3 regions of the Mesorhizobium sp. CA5 genome follow, and region 2 is predicted to be linked to each of the others. Evidence: predicted binding sites of a transcription regulator. Region 2 holds the regulator's gene; each other region holds the start of a gene.
What was found. The regulator LexA, encoded in region 2, represses DNA repair genes until DNA is damaged. The targets are predictions, from matches to a motif close to TGTTCNNNNTGTGTTCNG.
Positions count from the first base shown of each region.

Region 1: a site for LexA is predicted at 1,794-1,811, ahead of LB529_RS23370 (helicase-related protein). Genes of this name have one in related genera too.
Region 3: a site for LexA is predicted at 1,225-1,242, ahead of LB529_RS20770 (DNA recombination protein RmuC). Genes of this name have one in related genera too.

Region 1 covers NZ_JAIUHJ010000020.1:104,811-109,471, reverse strand. Annotated here, with positions in the region: gene LB529_RS23380 (acetyl-CoA C-acetyltransferase) at 1-415, shown strand, start outside; gene LB529_RS23375 (beta-ketoacyl-ACP reductase) at 535-1,257, shown strand; gene LB529_RS23370 (helicase-related protein) at 1,975-4,661, shown strand, end outside.
Region 2 covers NZ_JAIUHJ010000003.1:171,824-176,484, reverse strand. Annotated here, with positions in the region: gene glp (gephyrin-like molybdotransferase Glp) at 1-245, shown strand, start outside; gene LB529_RS05725 (alpha/beta hydrolase) at 294-1,124, opposite strand; gene kynU (kynureninase) at 1,172-2,419, opposite strand; gene lexA (transcriptional repressor LexA) at 2,853-3,587, shown strand; gene LB529_RS05710 (ComEC/Rec2 family competence protein) at 3,624-4,661, opposite strand, start outside.
Region 3 covers NZ_JAIUHJ010000016.1:132,924-137,584, reverse strand. Annotated here, with positions in the region: gene fmt (methionyl-tRNA formyltransferase) at 1-346, opposite strand, end outside; partial or broken gene LB529_RS20780 (plasmid stabilization protein) at 404-532, opposite strand; gene def (peptide deformylase) at 641-1,171, opposite strand; gene LB529_RS20770 (DNA recombination protein RmuC) at 1,275-2,528, shown strand; gene LB529_RS20765 (GFA family protein) at 2,778-3,182, opposite strand; gene LB529_RS20760 (cation diffusion facilitator family transporter) at 3,218-4,177, opposite strand; gene LB529_RS29045 (hypothetical protein) at 4,376-4,501, shown strand.

The sequences.
Region 1 (4,661 bases), on a different contig from region 2:
GCTGCTGATGACCGAGGCCGAGGCCGTGCGGCGCGGCATCACCCCGCTGGTGCGCATCGCCTCCTGGGCGACCGCCGGCGTCGATCCGGCAATCATGGGCACGGGGCCTATTCCCGCTTCGAAGCGGGCGCTGGAGAAGGCCGGCTGGTCGGTCAAGGACCTCGACCTCGTCGAGGCCAACGAGGCGTTCGCCGCGCAGGCCTGCGCCGTCAACAAGGGCATGGGCTGGGATCCCTCGATCGTCAACGTCAACGGCGGCGCCATCGCCATCGGCCATCCGATCGGCGCTTCGGGCGCCCGCGTCTTCAACACGCTGGTCTACGAGATGCGTCGCCGCGGCGCCAAGAAGGGCCTTGCCACGCTGTGCATCGGCGGCGGCATGGGCGTTGCAATGTGCGTGGAAGCGCTGAACTGAGCGAATAGCGAATAGGGAGTAGCGAATAGGGAAAACGGCGTCGGCGCAGCAGGCTTCAATCCCCTACTCGCTATTCGCTACTCCCTACTCGCTCCTCCGATCAACAGGGAGGAGCACACATGACCAAAGTAGCAATCGTCACGGGCGGAACACGCGGCATCGGCGCGGCGATATCGGTCGCCTTGAAGACCGCCGGCTATTCGGTCGCGGCGAACTATGCCGGCAATGACGAGGCGGCCCAGAAATTCAAGGCCGAGACTGGTATCCCCGTCTACAAATGGTCGGTCGCCGACTACGAGGCCTGCGCCGCAGGCATCAAGCAGGTGGAGGCCGATCTCGGCCCGGTCTCCGTGCTGGTCAACAATGCCGGCATTACTCGCGACACCATGTTCCACAAGATGACGCCCGCACAGTGGAAGGAAGTGATCGACACCAACCTGTCCGGCGTCTTCAACATGACGCATCCTTTGTGGAGCGGCATGCGCGACCGCAAGTTCGGCCGCGTCATCACCATTTCCTCGATCAACGGCCAGAAGGGTCAGATGGGCCAGGTCAATTATTCGGCCTCGAAAGCCGGCGATATCGGCTTCACCAAGGCGCTGGCTCAAGAGGGGGCTCGCGCCGGCATCACAGTCAATGTCGTCTGCCCCGGCTACATCGCCACCGACATGGTCATGGCCGTGCCGGAAAAAGTACGGGAGTCGATCATCGCTCAAATCCCGGTCGGTCGCCTCGGCGAGCCGGAAGAGATCGCGCGCTGCGTCGCCTTCCTGGCTTCCGACGAAGCCGGCTTCATCACCGGCTCGACCATCACCGCCAATGGCGGTCAGTATTTCGCCTGACACCCCAGTAGGTCGCCCGACACCATTTACCGCCAAAGGCGGCTCCGGCACCGGAGCCGCCTTTTTTGTTCGCCGGCAGGCCGGCGCGACACCTTGCCTCAATTCGGCACGCAAAAGTTAACGGCCGCAGCCACGCTCTGTGCATAACCGCTGCGACAAGCTGTGAATCCTCGGCGGGCAAGCTGTGGATAACACCATATCTAGGGGTGAACAAACCGGGAAAACCGCCGGATCGCTGATTCGTCGCCGATTCGTTCCGGCTTTGGCCGGAAAGTTAACAGTGGACGGTGCAAACGTCACCGAACTCGTTAAAAGCGATTAAGAAAAATCAACAATTTCATAAACTTGAAGTCGGCCCTCAGGTCGGGCCTGACCATTGCCCGGCAAAGGTTAACGACGACCCCGGTCCGGCCGAGGCCAAGCAGGAATTGGGCCAATTCGGCGATTCAGCATGTGGTGAGACTCACCGTCAAAAAATCCACATATAGCCGTGAACAAACCCTGAATCAGAACGAGTCACCGATTCGTCGCTGATTCGTTCCAGACTCGTTCCAGCTGTTAACAAGCGGCCGATTTTGGCTGCCCCCTCCGGCATAGCCAGTTCGCGAGGGAACATTCCGCTTTCGCTTCACGCCCGAAGTCCCTATGTGTCGCCTGTCACACGCGGCCAGCGCCGTGCTTCAGACTACGAGCGGCAGAAACCTTATTTCCGAGCCGATGAATATCCAGCCGAAACACTCCCAGCCGCTGATCCTTTCGGGCCGCGACGTGACGGCCGTGCTGGGCCCGACCAACACCGGCAAGACGCATCTCGCCATCGAGCGCATGGTCGCGCATGAAACCGGTGTCATCGGCCTACCGCTGAGGCTGCTCGCCCGCGAGGTCTATGCGCGCGTCTGCGAGAAGGTCGGCACCCACAAGGTGGCGCTGATCACCGGCGAGGAGAAGATCGTGCCCGCCGGCGCAAGATATTCGGTTTGCACCGTCGAGGCGATGCCGCGCGAGACCGACGCCGCCTTCGTCGCCATCGACGAGGTGCAGCTCGCCGGCGATCTCGAACGCGGCCATATCTTCACCGATCGCATCCTGCATCTGCGCGGCCGCCAGGAGACGCTGCTCCTGGGCGCGGCCACCATGCATGGCATCCTGCAGCGGCTGTTGAAGGGCGTGTCAGTGGTGACGCGGCCGCGGCTATCGCACCTTGCCTATGCCGGCTCGAAGAAGCTCACCCGGCTGCCGCGGCGCACGGCGATCGTCGCCTTCTCGGCCGACGAGGTCTATGCGATCGCCGAGCTGATCCGCCGCCAGCAGGGGGGTGCTGCCGTCGTGCTCGGCGCTCTTTCCCCGCGCACCCGAAATGCCCAGGTGGAGATCTTCCAGTCCGGCGATGTCGACTATCTCGTCGCCACCGACGCCATCGGCATGGGCCTGAACCTCGACCTCGATCACGTCGCCTTCGCTCAGAACCGCAAGTTCGACGGCTATCAATATCGCAACCTGACCGCCGCCGAGCTTGGCCAGATCGCCGGCCGCGCCGGCCGGCACCTGCGCGACGGAACGTTCGGCGTTACCGGCCAGGTCGACCCGTTCGACGAGGAACTGGTCGCCAAGATCGAGGGACACGATTTCGATCCGGTGAAGGTGCTGCAGTGGCGCACCGCCGATTTCGACTTTTCCAGTCTCGATGCGCTGAAGCGCTCGATCGAGGCCAATGCGCCGGTCGAAGGCTTGACCCGCGCGCTGCCGGCCGTCGACGCGCAGGCGCTGGAACAGCTGTCGCGCGACGGCGACATCCGCGATTTGGCCACCGGCAAGGAGCGCGTGGCGCTGCTTTGGGAAGCCTGCGCGCTCCCCGACTATCGCAAGATCGCGCCGGCACAGCATGCCGATCTTATCGCCTCGATCTATATGGACCTTGCGCGTCACGGCCATGTCGATGAGAATTACATGGCCGAGCAAGTGCGGCGCGCCGACACGACGGAAGGCGATATCGACACGCTGTCACACCGGATCGCGCAGATCCGCACCTGGACTTTCGTCTCCAACCGCCCCGGCTGGCTGGCCGATCAGCTACACTGGCAGGAAAAGACGCGCGAAATCGAAGACAGATTGTCGGATGCGCTGCATGAGCGGTTGACGAAACGCTTCGTAGACCGCAGGACTTCCGTCCTCATGCGGCGCCTTAGAGAAAATACCATGCCTGAAGCCGAAATCAGCCCGTCCGGAACCGTCCTCGTCGAAGGCCATCACGTCGGCGAGTTGCAGGGGTTCCGCTTCACCGCCGACCAGAGCGCCGGCGGCGAGGACGCCAAGGCGGTGCGCACCGCCGCCCAGAAGGCGCTCGCGGCCGAGTTCGAGGCGCGCGCCGAGCGCTTTGCCGCCTGCGCCAATGGCGACCTGGCATTGGGCTCGGACGGTGTCCTGCGCTGGATCGGCGCGCCGATCGGCACGCTGGTCGCCGCCGACGAGGCGCTGAAGCCGCGCCTGGTTCTGCTTGCCGACGAGCAGCTGACCGGCCCCGCCCGCGACAAGGTCGCGGCGCGCGCCGAGCGTTTCGTCAATTTCCAGATCGAAACGCTTTTGAAGCCACTGGTCGACCTGAAGAATGCCGACCAGCTCGCCGGCATCGCGCGCGGCATCGCCTTCCAGCTGGTCGAGCATTTCGGCCTGATCAATCGCCGCGACATCGCGGAGGAGATGAAGTCGCTCGACCAGGAAGGCCGCGCAGCGCTTCGCCGCCTCGGCGTCCGCTTCGGCGCCTACCATGTCTTCGTGCCGGCGCTGATCAAGCCGGCGCCGGCTGGCCTGGTGACGTTGCTGTGGGCGCTGAAGAACGACGGCAAGGACAAGCCCGGCTTCGGCGATGTGGTGCATGCGCTGGCCTCCGGCCGCACCTCCGTGGTCATCGACCCGGCCTTCGACAAGACCTTCTACAAGCTCGCCGGCTACCGCAATCTCGGCCGCCGCGCCGTGCGCGTCGATATCCTCGAGCGGCTTGCCGACCTCATTCGCCCGGCGACCAACTGGAAGCCCGGCCTCGGCCAGCGTCCAGACGGCGCCTATGACGGTCACGCCTTCATGGTGACGCCGCCGATGATGTCGATCCTCGGCGCCACGGCCGACGACATGGAGGAGATCCTGAGAGGTCTCGGCTATCGCTCGGAGGCCAAGCCGGCCGCCGAGGTTAAGGCGAAGCTCGACGCGCTGGACGACGCCGCCCGCGAAGCGGCCGCGGCCAAGCTCGCCGCGGATAATGCCGCGCGCGCCGCGCGGGAGGCAGAGGCACAAGCCGCGGCAACTGATACGGTCGCGGAGGTAACAGTCGGGGGCTCGGAGCCGGCTGCCGCCGAAGCTCCGGCTGAAGCCGTCGCGGACGTGGCGGTGGACGCTGCCACGGCAGAGCC
Region 2 (4,661 bases):
GCGATCATCGGCAGGACGTGCGAACGGCTCGGCTTGGCACTGCGATGCGAGCCAACGATCTCAGGCAGGATTACGTGCGCGCGGTCGTGCGCGAGGACGCCGGCACCTTGGTCGCGACGCCTTTCGGAATCCAGGACTCCTCGATGCTGCGGATGCTCGCCGACGCCAACGGCCTGATCGTGCGCGAGCCCTTTGCGCCGGCGGCGGAAGCCGGCGCTGAATGCAGCGTGCTCATGCTGCGTTAGGCGTCGACGAGGTCGATCCTGATACGTCGACGAAGTCGATCGTAACCCTTATTCGTCCACCAGCGTACGGGTCAGGGGATGATCCGGGTCGGCGAGGCCATCGACAATGTTGAAATGATGTCGGTCCGGCTCGACCACTGAACGGGTGGAGGCGCCGAGCCCGGTCCAGATGTTGGCGAGCAACGCGCTCTGGCGCAGGAATTCCGCACGCTCGCCGCCGCCGGCCCAGCAGGTGATGCAGGCTCCCTGTCGAGGCCGCAACAATGCCGGGCTTTCGCTCCGCGCTTCCGGCTCGTCGATGTTCAGGGTCTCGTTCAGCGCTGTGAACATCAGCGGCCGAAGGTCGTGCAGGCCTGAAATCGAAACGACCTGGCGTATGCGCCGCGCCACATCGGATGATAGCGGTGAGACCGTGGTCACCATTCGGCTGGCGAGATGCCCGCCGGCCGAGTGCCCGGTCAGCATCAGCGGACCAGCGACCATGGCCGCCGCCTTCTCGATCGCTGCCGCGGCCTCGCCGACTATGCCGCTGATCCTGGTCTGCGGGCACAGCGTGTAGGAGGGCATGGCGACGGCAAAGCCGCGGCCGAGCGCGCCTCCAGCCAGATGCGACCAGGAGCTCTTGTCCGACTCCATCCAATAGCCGCCGTGGATGAACACGACGAGCCCCCTTGGCGCCGCAGACGGGAGAAACAGGTCGAAGCGCTTGCGCGGCGCTTCGCCGTAGACAACATCGAGCCGCGCCCTGCCCTCTGACAGCAGCCTTTCGCGAAACGCCCGCGCCGGCCGATCCCACGCAGCTGGCCAGCGGTCGCCGTCCGCGATATTGGCGCCATTTGCATAGGCGTCATCCCAGTCGGCAATACGATGTCCCAGCAACGGTGTCTCCGCGATCAGGTCATTTGTTCGGCATCGCCGATTCAAAGTCAGGTAACGGTTGTTTTGACGGCAAAGCGCGCGTCTTGCCAGATGCCAGTCCGCAGGATGTCCTGCAGCACCTCGACCGCATTCCAGACATCGCGGTAGCCGACATAGAGCGGCGTGAAGCCGAAACGAATGGTGGATGGCGCGCGGAAATCGCCGATCACGCCGCGCTCGATCAAGGCACGCATCACCTGGTAGCCATGCGGATGGGCGAACGACACCTGGCTGCCGCGCTCGGCGCCTGAGCGCGGGCTCTCCAGCTCAAGACCGAAGCCGCCGCATCTGGCTTCGACAAGCCGGATGAACAGGTCCGTCAATGCGGCGCTTTTTCTCCGCACGGCCCTGATGTCGACATCGTTCCACATATCCAGCGCCCCTTTCAGCGCGCGCATCGACAGCACCGGTTGCGTTCCGCACAGGAACCGCCGGATGCCCGTGCCTGCGGCGTAGCCCTGCTCGAACGCGAAAGGCCGGGCATGGCCCCACCAGCCGCTGAGCGGCTGGCGAATGTCGCGGTGATGGCGGCTCGCGGCGTAGATGAAGGCTGGCGAGCCCGGCCCGCCATTGAGATACTTGTAGGTGCAGCCAATGGCGAAATCGGCATTAGAGCCGTCGAGATCCACCGGCAGCGCACCCGCCGTGTGGCAGAGGTCCCACGCGATCAGCGCGCCGGCTTCATGAGCCTTGCGGGTGAGCGCCGCCATGTCGCGCAGCCGGCCGGATTTGTAGTTGACGTGGTTGACCAGGATGACCGCGACGCGATCGTCGATCAGCTCTTCTATCGTCGGGGCATCTGCGCATTCGAGCCGCAGCACCGTGCCGGACCGCGTCGATGCGACCCCTTCCGCCATGTAGAGGTCGGTCGGAAAGCTGTCGCCCTCGGCAACGATCACCGAACGCTCGGGCCGCATTGCAAGTGCCGCATGCAGGACCTTGTAGATATTGATCGAAGTCGTGTCGCAAACGACCGTCTGGCCGGGTTTCGCGCCGATCAGCCGTCCTAGCTGGTCACCTAGCTCGATGGGCATATCGAACCAGCCGGCGGTGTTCCAGGCGCGGATGAGATCCCGCGCCCATTCCTGCCTCGTGGCAGTCTCGATCTCGCTGAAGGCGTCGATCGAAGCAGCGCCCAGCGAATTGCCGTCGAGATATAGGACGCCTTCCGGCAAGACGAAGCGATCGCGCGTCGCGCGCAGCGGATCCGCGGCATCCATCGCCTCGACTTCGGCGAGATCAGGAATTCCCCTCATTGTGCTGCCGCCTCCATTTCGATCTGGCCAAGGGGGTTGTCTCACCACCCTCGGCGACAGGGCAAGAACCTTTGGTCCTATGTTAGCTGGTCCATAGACGGCGAAGACTGCGGATCGGAACTTCGCCAAGGTTGGCATTTTGGGTTCGTTTCGTTCACGGTGCCACGCGCTTACGGTACGAGCCGACGTGATCCCAACCACGGCTTCGTGATCGTGTCGGGTTGTATTTCAGCTTAAGGGGAACTCCAAAATCGAGCGGAATCAATGCCGCTGCCCCAGGAGGGGCAGCCGGCCGTCACCGGATGCGACATTGTTTCGGCAGCCTTAACAAATTCACTAAACTTTAAACGGTTGCGGAACACAACTGGAACAGATAGTGTTTGTTCTGGGTTTGTTTTTCTGATTCTGGTTTCAGAACCCGTGGGGGCCGCCGATGCTGACGCGCAAACAACATGAACTCCTGATGTTCATCCATGAACGCCTGAAGGAGAGCGGGATTCCTCCATCATTCGATGAGATGAAGGAGGCGCTCGACCTTGCCTCCAAGTCCGGCATCCACCGGCTGATCACGGCGCTGGAAGAACGCGGCTTCATTCGCCGGCTGCCGAATCGGGCGCGCGCGCTGGAAGTGCTGCGCCTGCCCGACTCGATCGCGCCTGGCCTGAATGCCGCGAAGAAGTTTTCGCCGAGCGTCATCCAGGGCGGCCAAGGCAATCTCAGTCGCCAGATCAAGCCGACGACTCCATCACGCACCCCGACGCCAAGCAATGACGACGAGGCCGCGGCGGCCGTATCCATTCCGGTGATGGGCCGCATCGCCGCCGGCGTGCCGATTGACGCCATCCAGCACCAGACGCATTCGATCTCGGTGCCGCCGGACATGATCATGGGCGGCGAGCATTACGCGTTGGAGGTCAAGGGCGACTCGATGATCGAGGCCGGCATCTTCGACGGCGACACCGTCATCATCCGCAATGCGAACACGGCAAGCCCGGGTGAGATCGTGGTGGCGCTGGTCGACGATGAGGAGGCGACGCTTAAGCGTTTCCGCCGCAAGGGTGCCTCGATCGCGCTCGAGGCCGCCAACCCGGCCTATGAGACCCGGATCTTCGGACCGGATCGGGTCAAGGTTCAGGGCAAGCTCGTCGGACTTATCCGCCGCTACTGAGCAGAACTGCCCGGCCTTCTTCGCCCGAACGACAATCTATTGGGCCGGTGCGGCGGCTGGTTTTTCCGGCTGCTTATAGGGCGCCAGTCCCCTCGCCTCGCGCGTGTATTTCCGCTGCTCGTGCCAGGGTCGGTATGGTTCTACGACCGCGTAGCGGACGGTTGGCCGCGCGGTTGCCGATTGCGGATCGAAGAAAACGGCGGCGCTGCCGTCGCGCGCCAGCTGCCGCTTGGTGACGACGAGCACACGCGGATCGCGGCACGGGTTATAGGCCGTGGCGTCGTTGATGACGATGAGGTCGGCGAAGCCGCAGGCCGGCCGGGCGGTGTCGCGGGTCTCGGCGAGCGCGACGATCGCGCCGGAAGGATGCCGACCGATGCAGAGATCGCCGCTGCAATAGAAGGGCGAGCCGGGCGGCAGGTCGGCGGGATCGGCAATGTCCAGCGTATCTTTGGCGAACCTTTCTGGCGGCACGATCTCCTCGGCTTTCAGCGCCCGTTTCCAGTTGTCGGTGGTGAACTCGTTGGAGCGTTCGCGATTGACGGCAAGCTCGCCGCCGCCGATCGGCATCGCCACCAGATGCGCATCCTCCGAGATAAGCACGTCCGGTGTGCGGACGTGCGGAATGGCCAGCAGCGCAGCGAGCGCGAAAGGTACGGCGGCAAGCCTCAGCCAAGTGGTAGCCATGGTCGCGATGACCAGCGCGACCGTCGCCAGCAGCACCGACTGGATCGAGATCAGCCCCACGGCGTCGACCGGTGAGCGCTCGGAAATCCATGCCGAAATGGCGATCATCGCCGTCAGGCCTTTGCCCATGACAAAGAGGAAGGGACCGTCTAAGCCGAAGGGCATGGCCAGCGCGCTCAGCACGGCGAACGGCATGACGACCAATGAGACGATCGGCATGACCGCCAGATTGGCCAGCAGGCTGAGCGGCGACACCCGCTGGAAGTGCCAGATGGCAAACAACAATGTTGCGCTGCCCGCGATGAGCGACGTCACGGCGGCGCCACCCGCTCCAATCGCCAGTTTTCGCGATAAGAACCCGAGAAACGAACGCTTTGCCGGCGGCGC
Region 3 (4,661 bases), on a different contig from region 2:
GTGGCAAAAGCGAGGCATGGCCGTTGAGGCAGCCCAGCCTTGGCGCGTCCAGAACGGCCTTTGGCAGCAGCAGGCCGTAGGCGACGACCACGGCGACATCGGCCTGCAGGGCTGCGAAAGCCTGCTGCTCGGCCTCGCTTTTCAGCGACGTCGGCGTCCGAATGTCGAGCCCCAGCCGCTCCGCCTCGCGCTGCACCGGCGAGGGCGTCAGCTCCAGCCCGCGCCGGCCGGCGGCGCGCGGCGGCTGGGTGTAGACGGCCGCGATCTCGTGGCCGGCCTCGGCGATGGCGCGCAAGGTCGGCACGGAAAAATCCGGCGTGCCCATGAAGATGACGCGAAGCGGCATGACGGATGTGCTCCTCTTCCTACCGCCCGCTTTGGCGCTTGCTTTCGCGAATCTCGATCAATCGTCGAAATCGCGGCCGAAATCGCGCTTCCTCTGAGCCTCGATCTCATTCATCATATCGGCAAATTCGTCGCTGATCGCGTCTTCAGACACGAATGCGCTGCGGATCGCATCCCATGTGGAGACTTGTGGCTTTGGGCCAGGTTCAGGAATGTTGCTGATCGGGGTGTCGCCCATCGAAACCTTCGACTGATATCATGATCCAGGGTTCTTTCAGGCGCGGAAAGGCGTCGCCTAGCCCACCATCTTGCCCGGCGCCTTGTCCTTGGCGAGCTTCTTGAACTTCCGCACCACCATGTCGCGCTTGAGCTTCGAGATGTGGTCGATGAACAAAACGCCGTTGAGATGGTCCATCTCGTGCTGCAGGCAGGTGGCCATCAGGCCTTCCGCCTGCATCTCCTGCAGCTTGCCGTCGCGGTCGAGATACTTCACCCGCACCGAAGCCGGGCGCTCGACCTCGGCGTAATAGTCGGGGATCGACAGGCAGCCTTCCTCATAGACGGACCGCTGGTCGGAACTTTCGAGCACTTCCGGATTGACGAAGACATGCGGCTGAGGCTCCTCGCCTTCCTTGGCAAGGTCTATGACCAGCAGCCGCCGCGGCTCGCCGACCTGGATCGCCGCGAGGCCGATGCCCGGCGCGTCATACATGGTCTCCAGCATGTCGTCGGCGAGCTTGCGCAAATCGGCATCGACGCGCTCGACCGGCTTGGAAACCTGGCGCAGGACGGGATCGGGAAGGATGATGAGCGGCTTGATCGACATGGCGTCTCACCTAAGACCTCGCTTGAAAAGCGTCAACCGGGGCATCTTTGACCTGTTCACGTTTTGATCTGTGCCAGGAGGCCGAATCGGTTATGCTGCCCAAATGAACGACATGACCTCCGTCCTTTCCGAGCCCATCGCGCGGCTTGGCGCCACGACCGTGACGCTTGGCCAGGCGCTGGCTTTCGGCGCGATCCTTCTGCTTGCGCTGTCCGTGGCGCTCGTCGTCGCCTTGTGGCGCGCGGCCGGGGCACGCGCGGCGGCGGCCGCCGAAGCCGCCGACCATGCCCGCGATGCTGAGGCGAGGATGGCCGACATCATGCAAGCGCAGGCAGAGATGCAGGGGCGCATGGGGGCGATCGCCGAGGTGTTCGGGGCGCGGCAGGCCGAGCTCACCCAGTCGCTCGGACAACGGCTCGACGCCATGACCGGGCGCCTCGGCCAGACCATGGCCGAGCAGACCAGGTCGACGCATGAGAGCCTGGCCAAGCTGCAGGAGCGGCTGGCGGTGATCGACACCGCGCAAGGCAACATCCAGTCCTTGGCCGGCCAGGTCGTGCAGCTGCAGGCTATCCTCTCCAACAAGCAGACGCGCGGCGCCTTCGGCCAGTCGCGGATGGAAGCGATCGTCGCCGACGGCCTTCCGCACGGCGCCTACGAGTTCCAGGCCAGTCTCTCCAACGGCAGCCGGCCCGATTGCCTGGTGCGGATGCCCAACGGCGCGCCGTCACTCGCCATCGACGCCAAGTTTCCGCTGGAGGCGTGGAACGCCATCCGCGCCGCCGAGGGCGAGAACATGCAGAAGGCGGCGGCGCAGGCTTTCCGGCGCGACATCGAGGTGCATATCCGCGATATCGCCGAAAAATATCTGATCCAGGGCGAGACACAGGACACCGCCTTCATGTTCGTGCCGTCGGAATCGGTGTTCGCCGAGATCCACGAGAATTTCGAGGCGGTGGTGCAGAAGGCGCATCGCGCTCGCGTCGTCATCGTCTCGCCCTCGCTGCTGATGCTGTCGATCCAGGTGATCCAGGCGATCCTCAAGGACGCGCGCATGCGCGAGCAGGCGCATCTGATCCAGGGCGAGGTCATCCGCCTGATGGAGGATGTGGCGCGGGTCGACGAGCGGGTACGTCGGCTGCAGACACATTTCGGCCAGGCGGCGCGCGACATCGACGACATCCTGGTGTCGACGTCGAAGGTGACCAAGCGCGGCCAGAAGATCGAGGCGCTGGAATTCGCGGAAGGCGAGACCGAGGCCGCGCGAAGCGCAGCGCCAAAAGCCGAAGGCGGTTCGCGGGTAGCGGACTCCAAGACGGGTCAGCTCAGGCTGCGCGTCGTCGAGGGCGACGAGTAGTCGCTCGACGCCGATGTTGGAACGACCGATTCTTCCTTCGCTGGCGAGGTCGCATCCCTTGGAGATTGTCTGGAACGCCGATCACTTGCATGCCATGAGGCTAACGCATTGAGACGGCTAAGAATTTTGCTCCGCCGAGCCCCTCATATCGGTCACGGCATGGATCTTCGGGTCATGCCCGAGGATGACGAAGGCGCGAAACAGTCAGCCAATCGCCGAGGCTTCCGTCAACGGGCCGATCCGACAGTGCTACTGCTCCTCGATGGTCGCCATGCCTTCAAACTCCGGCAGCCAATGCAACGCCGAGCGGTGCCAGACTTGTCTTCTCGGCACCAGTTGGTCGCGCTGGCGCGCCGTGCCCACCCTAATGCCATAGATTTTCGGTCCATCGCCAACCGACGTCGCATAAAGATGCGATCCGCATTCGCCGCAAAACCCCTGCGCGCGCTTGGCCCCGCTGGATCCGGTCTTGATATAGACTTTCGGTGTGCCCTTGGTAATCCGGTAATGCTCTTCCGGCGCGCCGACGGTCACGCGAAAGGCTGTGCCGGTCAGCTGCTGGCAGTCGGTGCAGTGGCAGATCGAGGTCTTTTCCGGATCGACCTCCGCCTCATAGGCGATCGCGCCGCAATGGCATCCGCCGTCGATCTTCATAGGCCTTCCTCCTGACAAGTTCGCGCTGTCAAAATCTATCCCTCCTCCGAGGCCTCGGCCATGGCCTTGCGCCGCCGCTCCCATGTGCCAGTTGCCTGCGGCTTGACGAAGAGCCTCGATATTTGCGGCATTTCCTTCTTGAGCCTGGCTTCCAGGCGCTCGACGCAGGCCTCGATATCGGGCGCGCTGAGATGATCCTCGAATTCGATGCTCAAGCCCGCGACGATTTCCTCCGGCCCGATATGGACGCTCAGGATTCCGTTCGCGCGCTGCACCGCCGGATCGTCCTGGACGATCGCCAGCACCTTCTTCTGCACTTCGGATGAGGCAGGTTCGCCAAGCAGCAGCCCTTTGCTCTCGCGCGCCAGGAAGATGGCGGTCGCGCCGAGGATGATGGCGATGCCGATCGAGCCGAGGCCGTCGAGCTCGGGGATTTTGAGAAGCTGGGCCGACAGGATGCCGGCGAAAGCGACTGCCAGCCCGAGCAGCGCGGCGCTGTCCTCGAACAGCACCGTGTAGACGCTGGGATCCTTGCTCGATTGCACGGCCTGCAGCCAGCCTTGCTTGCCCTTCTGCTGCCGGAACTCCTTCAGCGCTAACAGCCATGAGCTGCCTTCGAAGACGAAGGAGAGGGCAAGCACGATGTAGTTGACCTTGGCGTTGACGAACGGCTCGGGCGCCATGATGTGGATGACGCCTTCATAGAAGGAAATGCCGGCGCCGAGCGCGAACACCAGAAGCGCCACGATAAAGCTCCAGAAATAGAGCTCGCGTCCGTGGCCGAGCGGATGGGTGCGGTCGGGCGGCCGTGCGGCGCGGCGCATGCCGTGGAGGAGCAGCGCGCCGTTGCCGGTGTCGACCAGCGAATGCACGCCTTCCGACAGCATGGCGGACGAACCGGTGAGGGCGGCCGCCGCGAATTTGGTCGCCGCGATCGCCAAATTGCCGGCGAGCGCGGCGTAGATCACCCGTCTCGACCCGCTATGTCCTGCCATGCGATCTCCGAGCTGCCCCGCGCCCGAGCCTAGCGGCCCGCCTCACAGACAATGCACCAGCCCGTGCGAGGTTTCGAACCGCGCTGTGCCCGGAAATCGGTTGACAGCCGGTCGACCGGCTTCGCAAAGCAGCACAGCCTCTTGCAGCCGGGCATTTCTCTTGTTTCACTCGCACGTCCACAATCGGAGGAGCGAATCATGGCTAAAGGTGCGATGAAGGCGGGCAAGGAAGCCCGCAAGCCGAAGAAGGACGCCAAGAAGCCCGCCGCGGCCCCGGCTCCGAAGGCGCCGCCGGTCAAGGCGTTGCGTATCAAGGAAAAGTAAGCGGCCGAATTCGGCCGACCCGGCTCAATGCTGACTTTGAACCGGCGGCATGACAATGCTGCCGGTGTTTTGTTGATCGAGGCCACCCCATATCAAAGGGCGAGGACGACCTCGCTTCCCCGAAAACCGGCCGGGACGACCCGCCGCCAAGCATCTCAGG